DNA from 2 places in the Paenibacillus sp. FSL K6-2524 genome. Region 1 is predicted to be linked to the other one. Evidence: predicted binding sites of a transcription regulator. Region 1 holds the regulator's gene; the other holds the start of a gene.
What was found. Region 1 encodes NrdR, which represses ribonucleotide reductase genes. Its sites were predicted from a motif close to AACACNATATATNGTGTT; they were not measured.
Positions count from the first base shown of each region.

Region 1 (8,309 bases):
ACGCGAAGAAACTGAGAAGAAACTGAATAAGAACAAATCCTAAATAAGGCGCTTAGAGCTAAAATGCTCGTGCATCTTGTTTATTTTTGATTACTGAAGACAGAGATCAGAATCCCTCGTCATTATTGGCACAACAGTACTAGGCACCTCCCTATAGACTACCGCATACGATACGGCAGAAGGAAAAAAAGACTTAGTGGAGGTAATAAATTTATGTCTTTACAAGGGCAGAGTCAAAATCAAGTTATTTATAGAGCCGATGAAAACTCGATTCGAGCCATGAGAGGAATCAAGAATCAGGTTCACCAGCTCGGGAATCAATATGCTAATCATCCTATACGCGTACAGACAGTAGATGGAATAACATATGAAGGCCGATTGTCTCATATGGATGGTGACCACATGTTCCTAATCATTCCTGGGACTCCTATGCATGGACACAATGGATGGAATGGAGGACATCAAGGTTGGAACCCAGGAGGGCATCAAGGATGGCACCAGGGATGGCATCAAGGTGGTCACCACGATGGACATCACGACGGACATCATGACGGACATCATAACGGACATCATGACGGACATCATGGCGGTCATCATGGCGGTCATCAGGGCGGTCATCAGTATCCCGGTCTAGGACAGCAAGGTCATCATCCACAATCTCGTGCTTTCTTCGGTGGACCTGGAGCTGGTTTTAATGACGTTATTCTGCCTCTAGTTCTCTATAATTTGCTCGTTATCTCCTTACTGTAGACCCAGGGAATCAAATAAACCCGGTCCGCTTAACAAGCGTCCGGGTTTATTATTCTGTAGCCATGAATTAACCAAATCTTCCGGAAATATAATCAGAAGTTCGTTTCTCCGATGGATTTGTGAAAATCTTACTTGTATCATCATATTCCACAAGATCGCCCATCAAGAAGAAAGCCGTTTTATCGGATACTCGGGCAGCCTGTTGCATGTTATGTGTCACGATAATGATACAATACTCCTGCTTCAAATCGGCAATAAGCTCCTCAATTTTGGCACTAGAGATAGGGTCGAGCGCCGAAGCAGGTTCATCCATTAAGATGATGTTAGGACTGACGGCAATAGATCTGGCAATACATAGACGTTGTTGCTGTCCTCCAGATAACGAAAGTGCTGACTTATTTAAACGATCTTTCGTCTCGTTCCAAATCGCTGCTTTTGTTAACGATTCCTCAACGATTTGATCCAGTTTCCGTTTGTCTCTTATCCCGTGGTAACGAGGCCCAAAGGCTATATTCTCGTAAATAGATTTATGAAAAGGATTCGGACGCTGCCACACCATTCCGATCTTCTGCCTAACTAGCACAACATCCGTTTTAGGGTCGTTAATATTCTCGTCCCCTAACCAGATTTCCCCCGTAATCTTTGCTCCATCAATCAAATCATTCATCCGATTTAGACTCCGCAAGAATGTAGATTTCCCACATCCTGAAGGACCAATCAAGGCTGTTACTTGTTTAGCAGCAAAGTCGAGTGAAATATCCTTGACCGCATGCTTCTCTCCATAGAATACGTTCAAATCTTTAGTCGATAATTCGATATTATGCATATAAAAGCCCTCCTATTTCGTGGCCGTGAATTTCTTGTGCATTAAACGCCCGATATAGCGAGCAAGGAGATTGAAAATCAACACAGTAAGAATCAGCACAGCTGAAGCTCCTGCAGCAATTTCTGGTGCGTCCGGAGCTAAGCCCTCGGAGTTGATCTTCCAAATGTGAACAGCAAGCGTTTCTGCAGGACGAAAAGGATTTAACGGCGACGTTGGACTTAGTGGATTCCAGTTACCGAAGTCAAGTCTTGGACTACTCATACCTGCAGTGAACAGCAGTGCCGCAGCCTCTCCGAACACGCGGCCAGCAGACAATATCGTACCTGTTAGAATGACCGGGAACGCAATAGGTAGCATGATCGATTTGATCGTTTTCCATTTAGACAAGCCCAAAGCTAGACTGGCTTCCTTCTGCGCCTGAGGTACACTAGCCATAGCCTGCTCAGTGATCCGCACCATCAGCGGTAGATTAAATACCGTCAGAGCTAACGCACCTGAGAACAAGGAGAACCCAAAGCCAAACATATTAACGATAACAAGCAAGCCGAACAAACCAACTACGATGGAAGGGAACGAAGACAATACTTCCACAATCAATCGAATAAAATCAGTAATCTTCCCCGGTTTAGCGTATTGGCTCATATAGATGCCCGCACCTAGACCTAAAGGGATCGTAATAATCATAGTTAAAATCAGCAGGTATAAAGAGTTAAATAACTGCGGCCCAATTCCTCCCCCAGCTTTAATCGTCTGAGGAGCAGAAGTCAGAAAGTCAAAACTAATATGTCCGACCCCACGATAAAGAATGAATCCCAGTAGCCCCGCCATAATAAGAACGATAAAACCCGCAAGTGTAATGATTACCGCTGTTGCTATTTTATCTGCAGTTTTTGCACTCATCGTTTCGCTCTCCTCTCAAGCCATCGAACTGTAAATACGAAGATGAACGTCATCGCCATAAGAATAAATGCTAAAGTCCACAGTACATTGTTCTGAACTGAACCCATGACCGTGTTCCCCATACTTAATGTAATGACACTTGTTAATGTCGATGTTGATTCAAAGAGGGAAGTCGGAATATGCGGTGCATTACCAATAACCATTTGAACTGCAAGAGCTTCACCGAAAGCACGGGCCATACCGAGTACAACCCCCGTCATTAATGCAGGCATCGTTGTAGGAATAACTGTCCGATACAACGTCTGCCATCTTGTTGCACCCAATGCGTAAGAACCTTCCTTAAGTCCGGAAGGAAGAGCAGAAAGCGCATCTGTAGCAATTGAAGTAATCGTTGGCAAGATCATGATAGATAGAACCGTAGCTCCTGCCACAATCCCTAGTCCTTGCCCTGGAAACAGATCTCTATAAAATGGTACAACAACACTCAAACCCACAAAACCGTAGACTACGGAAGGAATACCAGCCAAGAGTTCAATTACAGGCTGCAAATACTTTTTTCCGTACTTTGGCATAATCTCAACCATAAACAATGCTGCACAAATACCAAGAGGAGCTGCAATGAGTGCGGCTAATATCGAAGTACTAAAGGAACCTATAATAAATGGTAACGCTCCGAACAATGGCGGTTCTCCGTCAGGTTTCCAGACTGTACTACCAAAAATCTCTTTAAAACTAACCCCGTTTACAAAAAACGAACTTAATCCTTTAGCTGCAACAAAGTAAACCATTGAAAATATAGTTACAATCAAAAAAGTAATACATAATGAAGTGTATATCTTACCGGTCCATTCCTCTATGATATGCGGTTGTACCCTTTTTTTCCCGCCGGACTGAGCCATGAAACCTCTCCCTTTACACAGCACAGAAAGAGGCAGATAGTTCCGCCTCTTTTCTTGCTGATATGATGTTGTGATATGTTTATTTCGTGATATTTCCTTCTACATCGCGTGTAACTTGCATTTTGCTAACTGGAATGTAACCCAGTTCAACTACATCCGCATTTTGTACTTCATCAGATTTGATGAAATCTAGGAATGCTGTTACAACTTCATTAGCCTCACCTTTAGTGTACATATGTTCATATGCCCATACAGGATAAGAACCATTTGCTACATTGTCTACATTCGCTTCCACACCATCGTATTTCACTGTTTTTATGGAATCATCAAGGTATGAAAGAGCAAGATAACCAATAGCTCCAGGTGTTTCTTTAACAAGTTTCTTTACTGTACCGGAGGAGTCTTCTTGAATCGCTCCTTTAAGGTCTTCTGTTTTTGTTCCAAGAGCATATTTCTCAAACGTAGCCCGCGTACCGGAACTGGATGGTCTATTAATGATTTGAATCGCTTGATCAGGACCCCCAACTTCATTCCAGTTAGTCACTGCACCAGTGAAAATTTGGACCAGTTGATCTTTAGTTAGATTATCGATATTCAGGTCTGGGTTTACAACAGCCGCCATAGCTACAACAGCAACTTGATGGTCAACCAATTCTGCAGCTGGAGTTGCCTCTAACTTCTCTTCAGCGAACACATCTGAGTTACCAATGTCCGCTTGTCCTCCAGAGACTTGAGTCAATCCAGTTCCACTGCCTCCGCCTTGTACTTGGATAGACACCTTCGGGTTTAAATCCATGAATTTTTGAGAAGCTTGATCAACCAAAGGTTGAAGTGCAGAAGATCCAACAGCTAGAATCGATCCGGAAAGTTCTCCTCCATTTGTATTCCCAGAGGCCGTCCCACCATTTGATTCTGTGGTGTTCTTTGCATCGTTGTTTTGACCGCACGCGGCCAATGTGAAAGTAAGGATTAGTGTCAAAACCAACATCAAACTCTTTTTCATCTCTTAGGTATCCCCCTTGTTTGTTTGTACAATACCAATTATATAAACCGAGTATCAATTCTCTGTATTAGTTTTGTAAACTCTGTGTAAAAAAATACACCCGCGAAATTAATCGCAGATGTAAAAGGCTTGTCCTATTTTATTTATCGACTCCCGTATTCTTTGACAAAAGAATCTTGAGTTCCTTCATAAACATATTAATGTCTTTGAAACGGCGATATACAGATGCAAACCGGACAAAGGCAACTTCATCGACCGGATATAATTGTTCCATAACTAATTCACCGATTTCTCTGCTCTCAACCTCTGTATTAGCTGAATGCCGTAGTGAACGTTCTGCTTCAGAGACAATAGATTCAAGTTGTTCGACAGAAACGGGACGTTTCTCACAGGCACGAATCAATCCTCGTAACATCTTTTCCCGGCTGAATTCTTCACGGCTTCCATCCTTCTTAATGACGATGAGTGGCATTTCCTCAACCATTTCGAAAGTAGTAAACCTACGACTACATTTCTCACACTCGCGTCTGCGCCTTATGGACCGATTCTCATTCGCCGGCCTAGAGTCCAGCACTTTAGTACCTAAATAATCGCAATAGGGGCATTTCAAGTCTTTGGACCTCCCTTCTATAAATATCTTATTGATTTGCAATAATACCAAAAAATAACTTATTAAATACGTAATGAAGATCGCGATCCCTGTACATAATACTCTTACCAACCCAAGGAGGTGAACAGCATGAGCCAAAACAACTCTTCGAATAACCTAGTTGTAAAACAATCTTCCGGGGCTTTAGAACAAATGAAATACGAAGTTGCTCAAGAACTTGGCATTTCTTTCCCGAAAGATGGATACGCAGGTAACCTGACTTCTTACGAAAACGGTTCGATCGGTGGTTACATCACAAAACGATTAGTGACCTTAGCAGAACAACACCTTGCAGGCCAATTCAAATAACCGATCTAGAAAGCATTGGAAGCTAAACGCTTCCAGTGCTTTCTTTCCTTATTATATATACCCTAACCTGCCCTTTAGGGGAAGTTTTTTCGTAAATTAAAATTCATCGTAAATATCGGAGTACTGCTTGTAATAGTGAGATACCCGTTGTACATAATGTCTTGTCTCACCAAAAGGAATGTCTTTGGACGATTTTAGCTGACCATCCCATCTCCCACTTTTGATCCAGTTCTTCACATTCGTTGGACCCGCGTTATATGCAGCTATCATCGCAGTTTCGTTCCCCTCAAATTGATCAAACAAATACTTCAAATACCATGTTCCAATTTCGATATTCGTTTCCGGTTCCTCTTTGACCCTATCTAACGATACATTCTTAAACTTCGCTTTGGTTAAGACCCACTCCGCGGTATCTGGCATGATTTGCATGACACCCAGGGCACCCTTCTTAGATACGGCTCCGGTCTTATAATTGGTTTCAACCCGAATAATTGCAGCCACCATCAATGGATTTAACCCATTTTTCTCCGCATGATGACGAATTTCATCCTTATATTGAATCGGGTAAAATAACGAAATCCAACTGGAATTAAAAAATACAATAACCGTAAAACTGATAAATAACAGTAACAATACCCTTTTTTTTCGAAGCCACCTCATAACAATCCCTTGTCCCGCCAAAAAATGTCGATCTGGCGTTCCGTTTCGTCGATTCCGAGGCTGTTGTCAATCAGTATATCCGCCATCTCCCTCTTCACTTCAATATCCATTTGTGCATTCAATCTATCCTCTGCCTCTTGCTGGTTAAGATTGTCTCTTAACATGAGTCGATTCAGTTGAATTTGCCTAGGTACATATACGACCATAATTTCATCGTATAAATCCTCAAGCTTGGATTCATATAACAAGGGAATATCGGCGACGACCAAACGTTGTGGATCATCCGCTTCGAACTTAGCCATACGCCGCTGCATCTCTTCTCGAATCGCAGGGTGCGTAATAGCCTCCAAGACTTTACGCTCCTGCGGATTAGAGAATATAATGCCCCCCAATTTCTTGCGATTTAGTGTGCCATCTGGGTTCAGAATAGAGGGACCATAAGTATGCACAACGGCGGCGAGCACCGGATGACCAGGCATCATCATTTCTCTCGAAATGACATCTGCATCGATTAATACTGCACCACGTTTAACTAAATATTGAGAAACCGTGCTTTTTCCCGAGGCGATTCCACCGGTCAAACCAATATTCATTCCCTCACCTCTTTACTCTTGTTGGATCGATTCGAGAGGGTTCTCTTTATTGGTGCTTTGTTAATCAGCTCTTTCGGTCTTTGACAGTTCGGGCAGAAGTGAGTGCCACGTCCTCCTACGACTGTTTTCTCCACAGCATGTCCGCATTTAACGCAAGGCTCGTCCTTCCGACCGTAAATTTGAAATGAGTGTTGGAACATCCCCATCTCCCCTTGACCGTTCACAAAGGATTTAATGGAAGACCCTCCTGCCTCTACAGCTTCTCTTAGTGTCGTAAGAATTGCAGCATACAGTAAGTCAAGCTGATCCGTACTCAGCTCATTTGCCGGAACTTCCGGGTGGATTCCTGCTCTAAATAACGCTTCATCCACATAAATATTCCCGAGTCCGACTACATATTCCTGATTGAGCAAAGCAGGTTTGATCTTCGTCGATCGCTTAGAGATCGCTTCACGAAAAGCGTCGGCAGTAAAAGAGCTATCTAGTGGTTCCAATCCCAGTTTAGCCAATGGATTACTCTTAAATTCTTCACCTGCTGGGAACAAATGCATAGTTCCAAATTGGCGAACATCTTTATATCTTAATTCGGTACCATCGCTGAAATGGAAGATGACATGCGTATGCTTCTCAACAGGATCGCTTTTGTCATACAGTCCATATCTGCCTTCCATACGTAAATGGGATACCAACACGAGACCATCCATAACAATCCGTAGAAATTTCCCCCGGCGTCCGATCTCTAAAATACGGTGACCAATCAATTCCATTTCGAATCGTTTGATGTCATCCGGTCGCTGAATTATTCTGGGGAGTGACACGGTCGCGGATTCGATTGTCTTCCCGACGATTAATTCGGTCAATGTTCTTCTGACCGTCTCTACTTCCGGCAATTCCGGCATTTTGTCCCTCACCTCATCCAGTTATTATAGGATTTACTTCGCTTCGTACCAATTTAGGCCACTGCTAACTTCTGCTTTCAACGGAACTGATAATGGAAGGGCTCTTCCCATGGTCTCCGGCACGAGTTTACTCATGATATCCATCTCATCCGGTGGAACCTCGAATACCAATTCATCGTGTACTTGAAGTAACATCCGACTCTTTAGCCCATGATTCTTCAATGCTTCATCCATTAACACCATGGCAAGTTTGATGATGTCTGCTGCCGTTCCTTGAATCGGTGTATTCATAGCTGTACGTTCTGCAAAGGAACGAATATTGAAATTAGATGCGTTAATCTCCGGTAAATAACGTCGACGTTCTAATAGTGTCTTTACATAACCGTCGCGCTTTGCTTCAAGGACAATATCGTCCATATACCGACGAACACCACGGAAAGCTTGGAAATATCTCTCGATAAATTGCGAAGCTTCTTTACGCGTAATATTAAGGTTCTGAGATAATCCATAATCACTAATTCCATATACAATTCCGAAGTTGACCGCTTTAGCTGATCGACGCATATTTGAGTCAACTTCCTCCGCAGATACTCCAAATACATCCATCGCTGTTTTCGTATGAATGTCCAGATCATGTAGGAATGCTTCTTGCAACCCTTCATCTTCCGAAATATGAGCCAATACACGGAGTTCGATCTGAGAGTAGTCCGCAGCGAGAATAAACCAGCCTTCCTCCGACGGAACAAATACCTTACGTATCTTTCTACCCTCTTCCATCCGGATCGGAATGTTCTGTAAATTGGGGAATTGGCTACTTAATC
Region 1 is NZ_JBBOSP010000001.1:2,149,318-2,157,626, reverse strand. It holds gene NST85_RS09530 (hypothetical protein) at 1-43, shown strand, start outside; gene NST85_RS09525 (hypothetical protein) at 214-750, shown strand; gene pstB (phosphate ABC transporter ATP-binding protein PstB) at 818-1,576, opposite strand; gene pstA (phosphate ABC transporter permease PstA) at 1,589-2,476, opposite strand; gene pstC (phosphate ABC transporter permease subunit PstC) at 2,473-3,375, opposite strand; gene NST85_RS09505 (phosphate ABC transporter substrate-binding protein) at 3,455-4,378, opposite strand; gene nrdR (transcriptional regulator NrdR) at 4,518-4,988, opposite strand; gene NST85_RS09495 (alpha/beta-type small acid-soluble spore protein) at 5,118-5,336, shown strand; gene NST85_RS09490 (lytic transglycosylase domain-containing protein) at 5,433-5,996, opposite strand; gene coaE (dephospho-CoA kinase) at 5,993-6,589, opposite strand; gene mutM (DNA-formamidopyrimidine glycosylase) at 6,586-7,488, opposite strand; gene polA (DNA polymerase I) at 7,522-8,309, opposite strand, start outside.

Region 2 (8,309 bases), 310 kb from region 1:
TTATGAAAAAATTCTCATTAATTATGACACCACACACACACCTACGAGCACTTGCTAAATCCGCAGTTGCTGCATGTTTTACAGCCCTCAATGTTGATAAGTGATGCGCCACCGCATGAAGGGCACAAATCACGAGAAGTATTTATCCCACTTCCCTGGAAGTTTCCTACTGAGTTATTAGCATGATCTTCGTGATGATCAATTGTAGCCGCTACAGGTGCGGAGTCATGATCTGCATGAGGTCCAATCTGCACATGAGTTTCCAACGCTTTGGCCACAGCATCAGCTATGGACTCCACACGATTCACACCAAATCCAATCGCTCCGGATCCCCCAATACCTTTCAAATGCTTGATCAATAATTCTACCTTGTGACCATGATCGCCATAGCGTAGGAACAATGAGCACACTCGCCCTAAAGCTTCCGCCATAGCGAATACATCTGAACCTGCCTTCCCAACATTCAGGAAGATTTCACTCGGGATACCACCCAGATCGTTAATGGTAATGTACGCCATACCAAACGGAGTATTGATTTTATACGTAGCCCCACGGAGAACTTGAGGACGTTTTTTATATTGCTTATCTAACGCTCCTTTATCATCAACCTCTGTATTCACAGATAATGATTGCGTGAAGTTCTCTACCTGAGCTTGTTCTGCAACTTCATCCGTAGAAGGAACCTCAGTCACTGCAGCCTTCTCTTCCTTCTTCTCTGTTTGCAATACCTGTACATCACGGCTACCATCGCGATAGATAGTTACCCCTTTACAACCAAGGTCAAATGCCAACTCATAGAGTTCCTTCGTTTCTTCTACTGTGAAATCCGCTGGGCAGTTCGCTGTTTTCGAAATTGAACTGTCCACCCAACGCTGAATCGCAGCTTGTGTACGGATGTGATCCTTAGCCGATAGATTCATCGCAGTTACATAATAATCAGGAAGTTCTTCGCCTGGATGAGCATCTAGCCAATCTTGAGCAATCGGTACAAACTGCTCATCGAAACCAAGACGACTCTGACGATAATATTTGAAAGCGAAATAAGGTTCAATTCCTGTAGAAGTTCCCACCATCGTGCCTGTACTACCTGTCGGTGCTTGTGTAATGAGCGTTACGTTACGGACACCTTTCTCACGCACAGCTTCGCCAACTTCAGGATACGCTTCGCAGAGTACTTTCATAAATCCACTTTGTAAATACGGATCAGCCTCAAATGCTGGGAATGCTCCCTTCTCTTCCGCTATCTCAGCGGAGGCTAGGTAGGCTTCTTTGGCAATGAATCCATATAGTTTATCCAAAAACTCTAATGATTCAGGGCTACCATAACGTATATGCAATTTAATCATCAGTTCAGCGAGCCCCATTGTTCCCAGACCAACGCGTCGTTCTTTCTTCTGATTTTCCTTGTTTTCTTCGAAGTGATAAGGAGTACGATCAATAACATTATCCAAGAAACGAACGGAATAACGTGTTGTTGTCGCTAGGTCATCCCAATCAATGTCGTGTTTCTCTTCATCATAGAACTTAGACAAATTAATAGCTGACAGATTGCAGACACCCCAACCAGGTAAACCCTGTTCTCCACACGGGTTTGTACAGATGATCGGATTAAAGTACCAGCTGTTAGACATTTGGTTGTAATACTCCATAAATACAACGCCTGGCTCGGCCGATTTCCAAGCAGATTCAATAATCGTATGCCAGATCTCACGTGCTTTAACTGTACGATAATGAACTACCTTGCGACCCGCAGCCTTCCATTTATCGAGATCGCCGTCCCATACCTCGTTGTAATCCTCTTCTGTTGTATCCGGGAAGACGAGATCCCAATCGAGGTCCTCCTTGACAGCTTTCATAAAATTGTTACTTACGCAGACCGATAAGTTTGCATTCGTTACTTGTCCCATACTTTGTTTGACCGTGATGAAATCGAGTATATCCGGATGCCAATCATTCATCATCAGCATTAGTGCACCACGTCTGCTTCCACCTTGCTCTATCAGGCCTGTCGTGTAGCTGAACAATCCACCCCATGACACCGCACCGCTAGAAGATCCATTCACGCCTTTTACTATGGCACGGCGAGGACGGAGCGAACTAAGATTGATCCCTACACCACCACCACGAGCCATAATCTCCGTCATTTCTGACAAAGTTTCCATAATTCCCCCGCGGCTATCCTTTGGTGAAGGAATGACATAGCAGTTAAATAGGGTCAATTCATCGCTCGCTCCTGCACCTGCAGCGATTCGTCCACCCGGAACTAATTTCCAATCATCCAAAATGTAACGGAACTTCTCTTCCCAATCCTTCTGAAGTTCTGGGGTTTGTTCAACTGATGCTATAGCGGTAGCCAGACGATCCCACATTTCCTCAGGTGTTTTCTCTATATTCAGCGTCAGCTTCTCTACATCAGATTCCACCAATTCGCCTTGGCGAGTCTTGACGGTAACCTTACGTCCTTCGCGAGCAACGATTTCCCCAACTTCCTTTGTCGGAAACTTCGGATCATCTTTAGTAAGTACGAGAACAACGTCCCCTACCTTTGCATGACTTGGATCAGCGTCTTTCCAAGCGTAACGGTCCAAGAAGATTTTCTCACTTAGGCCTTCTAATTTTTGCTTCTGCTGTTTATTCAAAAAAAACACCCTCCTAAAAGTTTTGTGAGCGTTGCTTCCTGAGTAATCTTCGTACAAAACTACCTCGAAAGCATACGCCTAAGTTTTGTGAGCGTTACTTCCTGAGTAATCTTCGTAACAAAACTACTCCGAAAGCATACGCCTAAGTTTTGTGAGCGTTGCATCATGAGTCTGATTTTGTATCAAAACTAACTCTGTGATTGCATGCGTTTAAGTTTCTATAAGTATTTTAACAATAAATAAAGATCACCATATATTGTGTGCGAGTACTATTATACTATACTACATATCGATATTACAGCCTGTTTTGAGAAAAAAACATACTTAAATTCGACAAATTAATCCCTACCTTAGACACTGGAAATCTTTAAAGTTATGAACTTCCTCTTTTTCGTCCATACTACACCTACATCTGCAAGAATACGCAATTACTAATGGAGGTTTATTACCATGTGTCCTCATCCCCCAAGACCTGCTGTAAATTCGACAAGTCCGATCCCAGTTTCTGTTGAATTCGATCATAGCTGGTTCGAAGATCTCGAAACTCGCCTAAATAAAGGCGGCCCTTGGGACGATTGGAAGTTATTCAACCTAGCTGCACAAGCAGAGACTGCTTCACTGGTCACTAGTTTTGACGAGATGCTATGTCTTCAACATCTGCAGAACGTGACTCCATTACCACATCAGACCGAAACCGCACGTAAAGTATTATTCGAAATGCGGGGCCGCGCCATACTAGCCGATGAGGTTGGTCTTGGTAAAACAATCGAAGCCGGAATGATTCTGAAAGAATACTTCCTTCGCGGCCTAGTACGCAAAGTGCTTATACTTGTACCCGCCTCACTGGTTCTCCAGTGGGTGCGAGAGTTAAATCAGAAATTCGGTATTCCAGCCGTTGCGCAGAAAAAGGAGTATTCTTGGCAGAATGACATTGTTGTAGCCTCAATGGATACAGCCAAACGCAATCCTCACAAAGATATTTTAATCAATGGTGAGTACGACATGGTTATCGTTGACGAGGCACATAAACTCAAGAACAAGAAGACCACTAATTATCAATTCATGTTACAACTACGAAAAAAATACTGTCTACTACTTACCGCTACTCCAGTGCAGAACGATCTGGGCGAATTGTTCAATCTTATCAATCTACTCAAACCAGGTCAACTCGGAGGATCGAATGATTTCTCGGCTAATTTCGTCGTCGATAAACGGATTCCAAAGAACGAAGGTCAATTGAAAGGTGAGCTCGCTAAAGTTATGATTCGCAATCGGCGTGGTGACGGCGAACTAGATTTCACCAAGCGGATCGTTCGAAATGTTCACGTTGAACTTTCTGATGAAGAGAAGAAATTATACGATGGCGTCACTTCCTTTGTCAGAGATCAATATCAGGCGGCTGGTGGTAATCTTAGTAGTATGCTTTCACTTATCACTCTTCAACGCGAAGTGTGTAGTAGCCGGGATGCCGTGTTTGTAACACTCGTTAATTTATCAAAGAAATTACCTCTAGATTCTCCGCTTCGGGAAAGAATATGGGGACTCGTAGACATCATTAAGACCATTCAAACGAATAGTAAAGCTGAAAAAACAATGGAGATCATTCAAGGAATGAACGAAAAAGTGATCATCTTTACCGAATACCGTGCCACCCAAGAATACTTAATGAAATATTTCAGAGACCGTAATATGACTGCAGTTCCGTATCGTGGTGGAATGAACAGAGGAAAGAAAGATTGGATGATGGATCTCTTCCGTGGACGGACTCAAGTTATGATTGCCACCGAAGCTGGCGGTGAAGGTATCAACTTACAGTTCTGCCATCAGATGATCAATTTTGATTTACCCTGGAATCCTATGCGCGTAGAACAGCGAATCGGACGTATACACCGATTAGGCCAAGAGCATGATGTCATGATTTACAACCTATCCACCCAAGGGACGATTGAGGAGCATATTCTCAATCTTCTGCACGAGAAGATCAACATGTTTGAGATGGTAATCGGTCAACTCGACGTGATTTTAGAGCGCTTCGAGAAAAAAGAATCTTTGGAAAAAAGCATCTATAAAATACTACTGGAATCTCAAGATGACCAAGAAATTGCCAGTCGCGTGGATTCCCTTGGCCGTAGCATTCATTCCATCAAGAATGAGTTGGATAATGAGGAATTATCCGTTACTGATAATGGTAGCGATTTCAAACAATTGCTAGGAGGTTAACATACATTGACAATGACAACGGAGCAAATCCAGAAATTTGTCATGACTTATTTAGAAACGACAGAGTGTCAAATTATCGAAAAATCACCCTCCCACGTCACCGTAAAACTATCACCCCAAGCGGATCGTGATTTGACGAATCGCCCTTATTATTGGGGTTTTATTGAGCGCACTGGAGCTGAACCTGAGACCATGTCATTCTCTTTCATCTTTGATCCTGAGAGGCATCAGGCCGATCTCGATCGGCAAACCAAAGCAGAGTCAGAACGAACTTCGAGAATTGCTGCTGAGGGAGAAGCCTCTAATCCTATTGAAACACCAGTAAATGCACAACCACAGGAAGACAGCATTCTCGGAAGGTACTTTGGGGTGGTTCGCCCCCTACCTATACTTGGACCCGGCAGAATTCAGCGTGAGGAGTTAACCTATGGTAGTCCCAGGCTTAAACAAATCTTTGCTGCTGCTCAGCGTTCGGGGCGCTGCGTCTACTTATTTGAAGACCCTGGACAAAAGCAGCGAATGACTTTGCTCCCAGCTGCCTACGAACCTTGGCTTGGTGTCTGCTTCAAAGTTGAACTTTCCTGTGATGTGAAACGCGAGGAATTGCATTTCTACGGAATATCCTTACTAAATGGCAAGGTGGATGAAGATTTCAATTCAAAATTATTAGATAAAAACTGGATGCCACGTGTACCCGAGAATATTCACATTGAACCTTCAAGATTATCTCTCGCGGATGGCCGCGATGTTCTGGAATCTAAATTAAGAACCAAAGTCGAGTCATATGATCATAGCTGGGCTGAAGAAGCCTCCGAACGTCTTCAGGACGAGCTTACACTCATTGAGTCTTACTATAGAGATCTGTTGGAACAACCTGACGAAGAACAAAATAAGGCCATTCAAGAGCAATTCGAATCTAGACAGGGAGAAATCCGCTGGCAATACCAGCCGAGAATTGTCGTATCTACCGTAAACTACGGCATCTTTCATCTACGTTCGCCGTGGTAACCATGAATTGACCCTGCTCGCTAAAAGATCGCAAAAATAGAAGCAGAATAACCTGCCCGAACCCGACACGTTGTAACACCATTTTTGAGCTGTCTCCAATACAATGGACAAGCGGTCCGAGCTTCAGCAGTTTTTAATGCTGTGATGGATACCATATACCATTCCAATGAAATGAAGGTGTAGAGACATGAACATCTGGAAGCCGACTTCAATTTTAGTAAAAACATTGGTGTGTACTGCCCTACTCCTGCCTGTTGTCCTCCAATTTCAAGCAGGAGCAATTCCCGTACAGGCAAATGTTTCTCAAACCACGAAACGAGCAGACACAGCACCCGAAGATCTACGCCAATATACAGCTGAAGTGATCCAACAACTAGCCTTAAGTGAACCATTAACTTCTTGGAAAAACGCAGATTATGTGATTGAACCACTCGGTCCAGGGACACGCAGTTGGCTTGTTACTGTGAAGACAGAGAAGAACGCTCCACCCGGTTATATCATCATTTCTTCTACAGAAAATAACGAATACAAGCTCGTCGAGTACGGGAGCGGTCCCGATTCCTTATACGTTCGTTCCAACTTAGAGTCCGCTCTCAAGGCTAGTGGAATCTCCAAACAAGGAATAACTAACGAAAATGCAGTACCTTTATACGGTGGTCCGGTTCTTGCAGAATGGAAAGTCAAACCGAGCGTAGCAAACTCGATTCAATTTCTGGATGCCTTAACCGGGGAACTTCTACCGGAAAGTAAAGAAAGCTGGGACAAACAAGCTGCTAAATACCATGCCCCGGAGCTCGCAGTTGGAAGTAACCAGAGAGGACTGTCACCTGAAGGCACCATATATACTTCCAAAGTGTTCGATCCCTATGACAACATATTATGGATGACGGAGAAATCCCTAAAATTTAAGAAGGAATCTTTCGAAGCCATTCTAAATGCTAGTAAGAAACTTGTCTTTGTCTCCTCCGGAGCGGAACGCACTTATAACATCCCATTACCTATACACGGCTATCAGAAATGGACAGAAGATTCCTCATTAAACTCCAATGAAGCCATTTACGTACTTACTGGATCAGAATCCTCTTCTCGATGGATTTCACTTCATGCACTTATTGATTGTGGCTATTTTGTCGCTTATAAAGAATAATTTATTTCTATAAATAAGAGAAATACTAAAAGCAGCTATCCCCTAAGTAGTATTGCTACTTGTGAGATAGCTGCTTTTGATTTCAAAATGATGCTATCTCTGTGCCCTGGTACTCTTCTTCCCACCACTGTTTTAAATCTGCGAGGTCCACATTACGTTTCTGCTTTCGGGCATATCGTTGCACTCGGTACAGTAGCTTATCGAAGATAAGTGAATTAGGTTTAATCCCTTCCTTGTCCAACACATATCTAAGAGCACTCTTTCCTGAATGTGTTCCAAGCACCACCTTGTGCTCACGCCCCAGTTCAATTGGATCATAGCTTTGATAAGTACTGGCACATTTGTGTAATCCATCAACATGGATACCAGATTCATGGGTAAATACAAGCGATCCTACTATTGGTTTCGCTTCGGGAAGTCTACGACCTGATGCCTTTGTTACCGTCTCTGCCAATGCTTGAAGAGCATCTTTTCTCACTCCGCACTCCCCACCATAGAGATGGCACCATGCCATTACAACTTCTTCAAGTGCGGCATTTCCAGCGCGTTCACCTAACCCTAACACTGTCGTGCTAGCCCATACTGCACCCGCTGTAATTCCACATAAAGTATTAGCCGTAGCCAGTCCGAAATCATTATGACAGTGGACTTCCAACTCAATTTCTGAGCTTACTTCACCTAGTAGAGCAGAAATGCGACCCATCATCTCAACCGGTTGATGCATTGATACTGTATCTGCATAACGGAACCGAGTAATTCCCTGTTCCTGATGTATTGATGTGATGAGTTCTACCAAATAAGACAAGTTCGCTCGCGATGCGTCCTCCATCCCAACAGACACAATCATGTCACGATTTCTAGCATATTCGACAGCCATTAGAATACCTCTTAATCCTTGTTCTTGTGACCATCCAAGCTTGGATTGAAGCTGAAGAAGTGAGACGGGGATTGAAATGTGGCACCACGGCACCCCCGTCTCTTTAGCCCGGTCGATATCGGAAATAACCGCCCTATTCCAGGTTAATAATGTGATAGGAAGATTCAAATCCATAATAGCGTAAATGTCCAGTTGCTCGCGCTTGCCCATCGCCGGTATTCCAATCTCTGCTTGCTCAACACCACACTCAGCTAGCTGAGTTGCAATACTTAGCTTTTCCTTTCGATTGAACGATACTCCCGCCGATTGTTCACCATCCCGAAGCGTAGTGTCACAAATACGAAGCCTCTTCACACTCCCCATCTCCTTTCTATAGAGTTCCACAGCAGCTACAGTTCGGATCACGCTGTAAACCAAA
Region 2 is NZ_JBBOSP010000001.1:2,459,696-2,468,004, reverse strand. It holds gene NST85_RS11010 (adenosylcobalamin-dependent ribonucleoside-diphosphate reductase) at 42-2,639, opposite strand; gene NST85_RS11005 (DEAD/DEAH box helicase) at 3,090-4,859, shown strand; gene NST85_RS11000 (YqhG family protein) at 4,866-5,867, shown strand; gene NST85_RS10995 (hypothetical protein) at 6,055-7,014, shown strand; gene NST85_RS10990 (homocitrate synthase/isopropylmalate synthase family protein) at 7,097-8,245, opposite strand; gene NST85_RS10985 (HesA/MoeB/ThiF family protein) at 8,262-8,309, opposite strand, start outside.
Region 2: a site for NrdR is predicted at 2,885-2,902, ahead of NST85_RS11010 (adenosylcobalamin-dependent ribonucleoside-diphosphate reductase). Genes of this name have one in related genera too.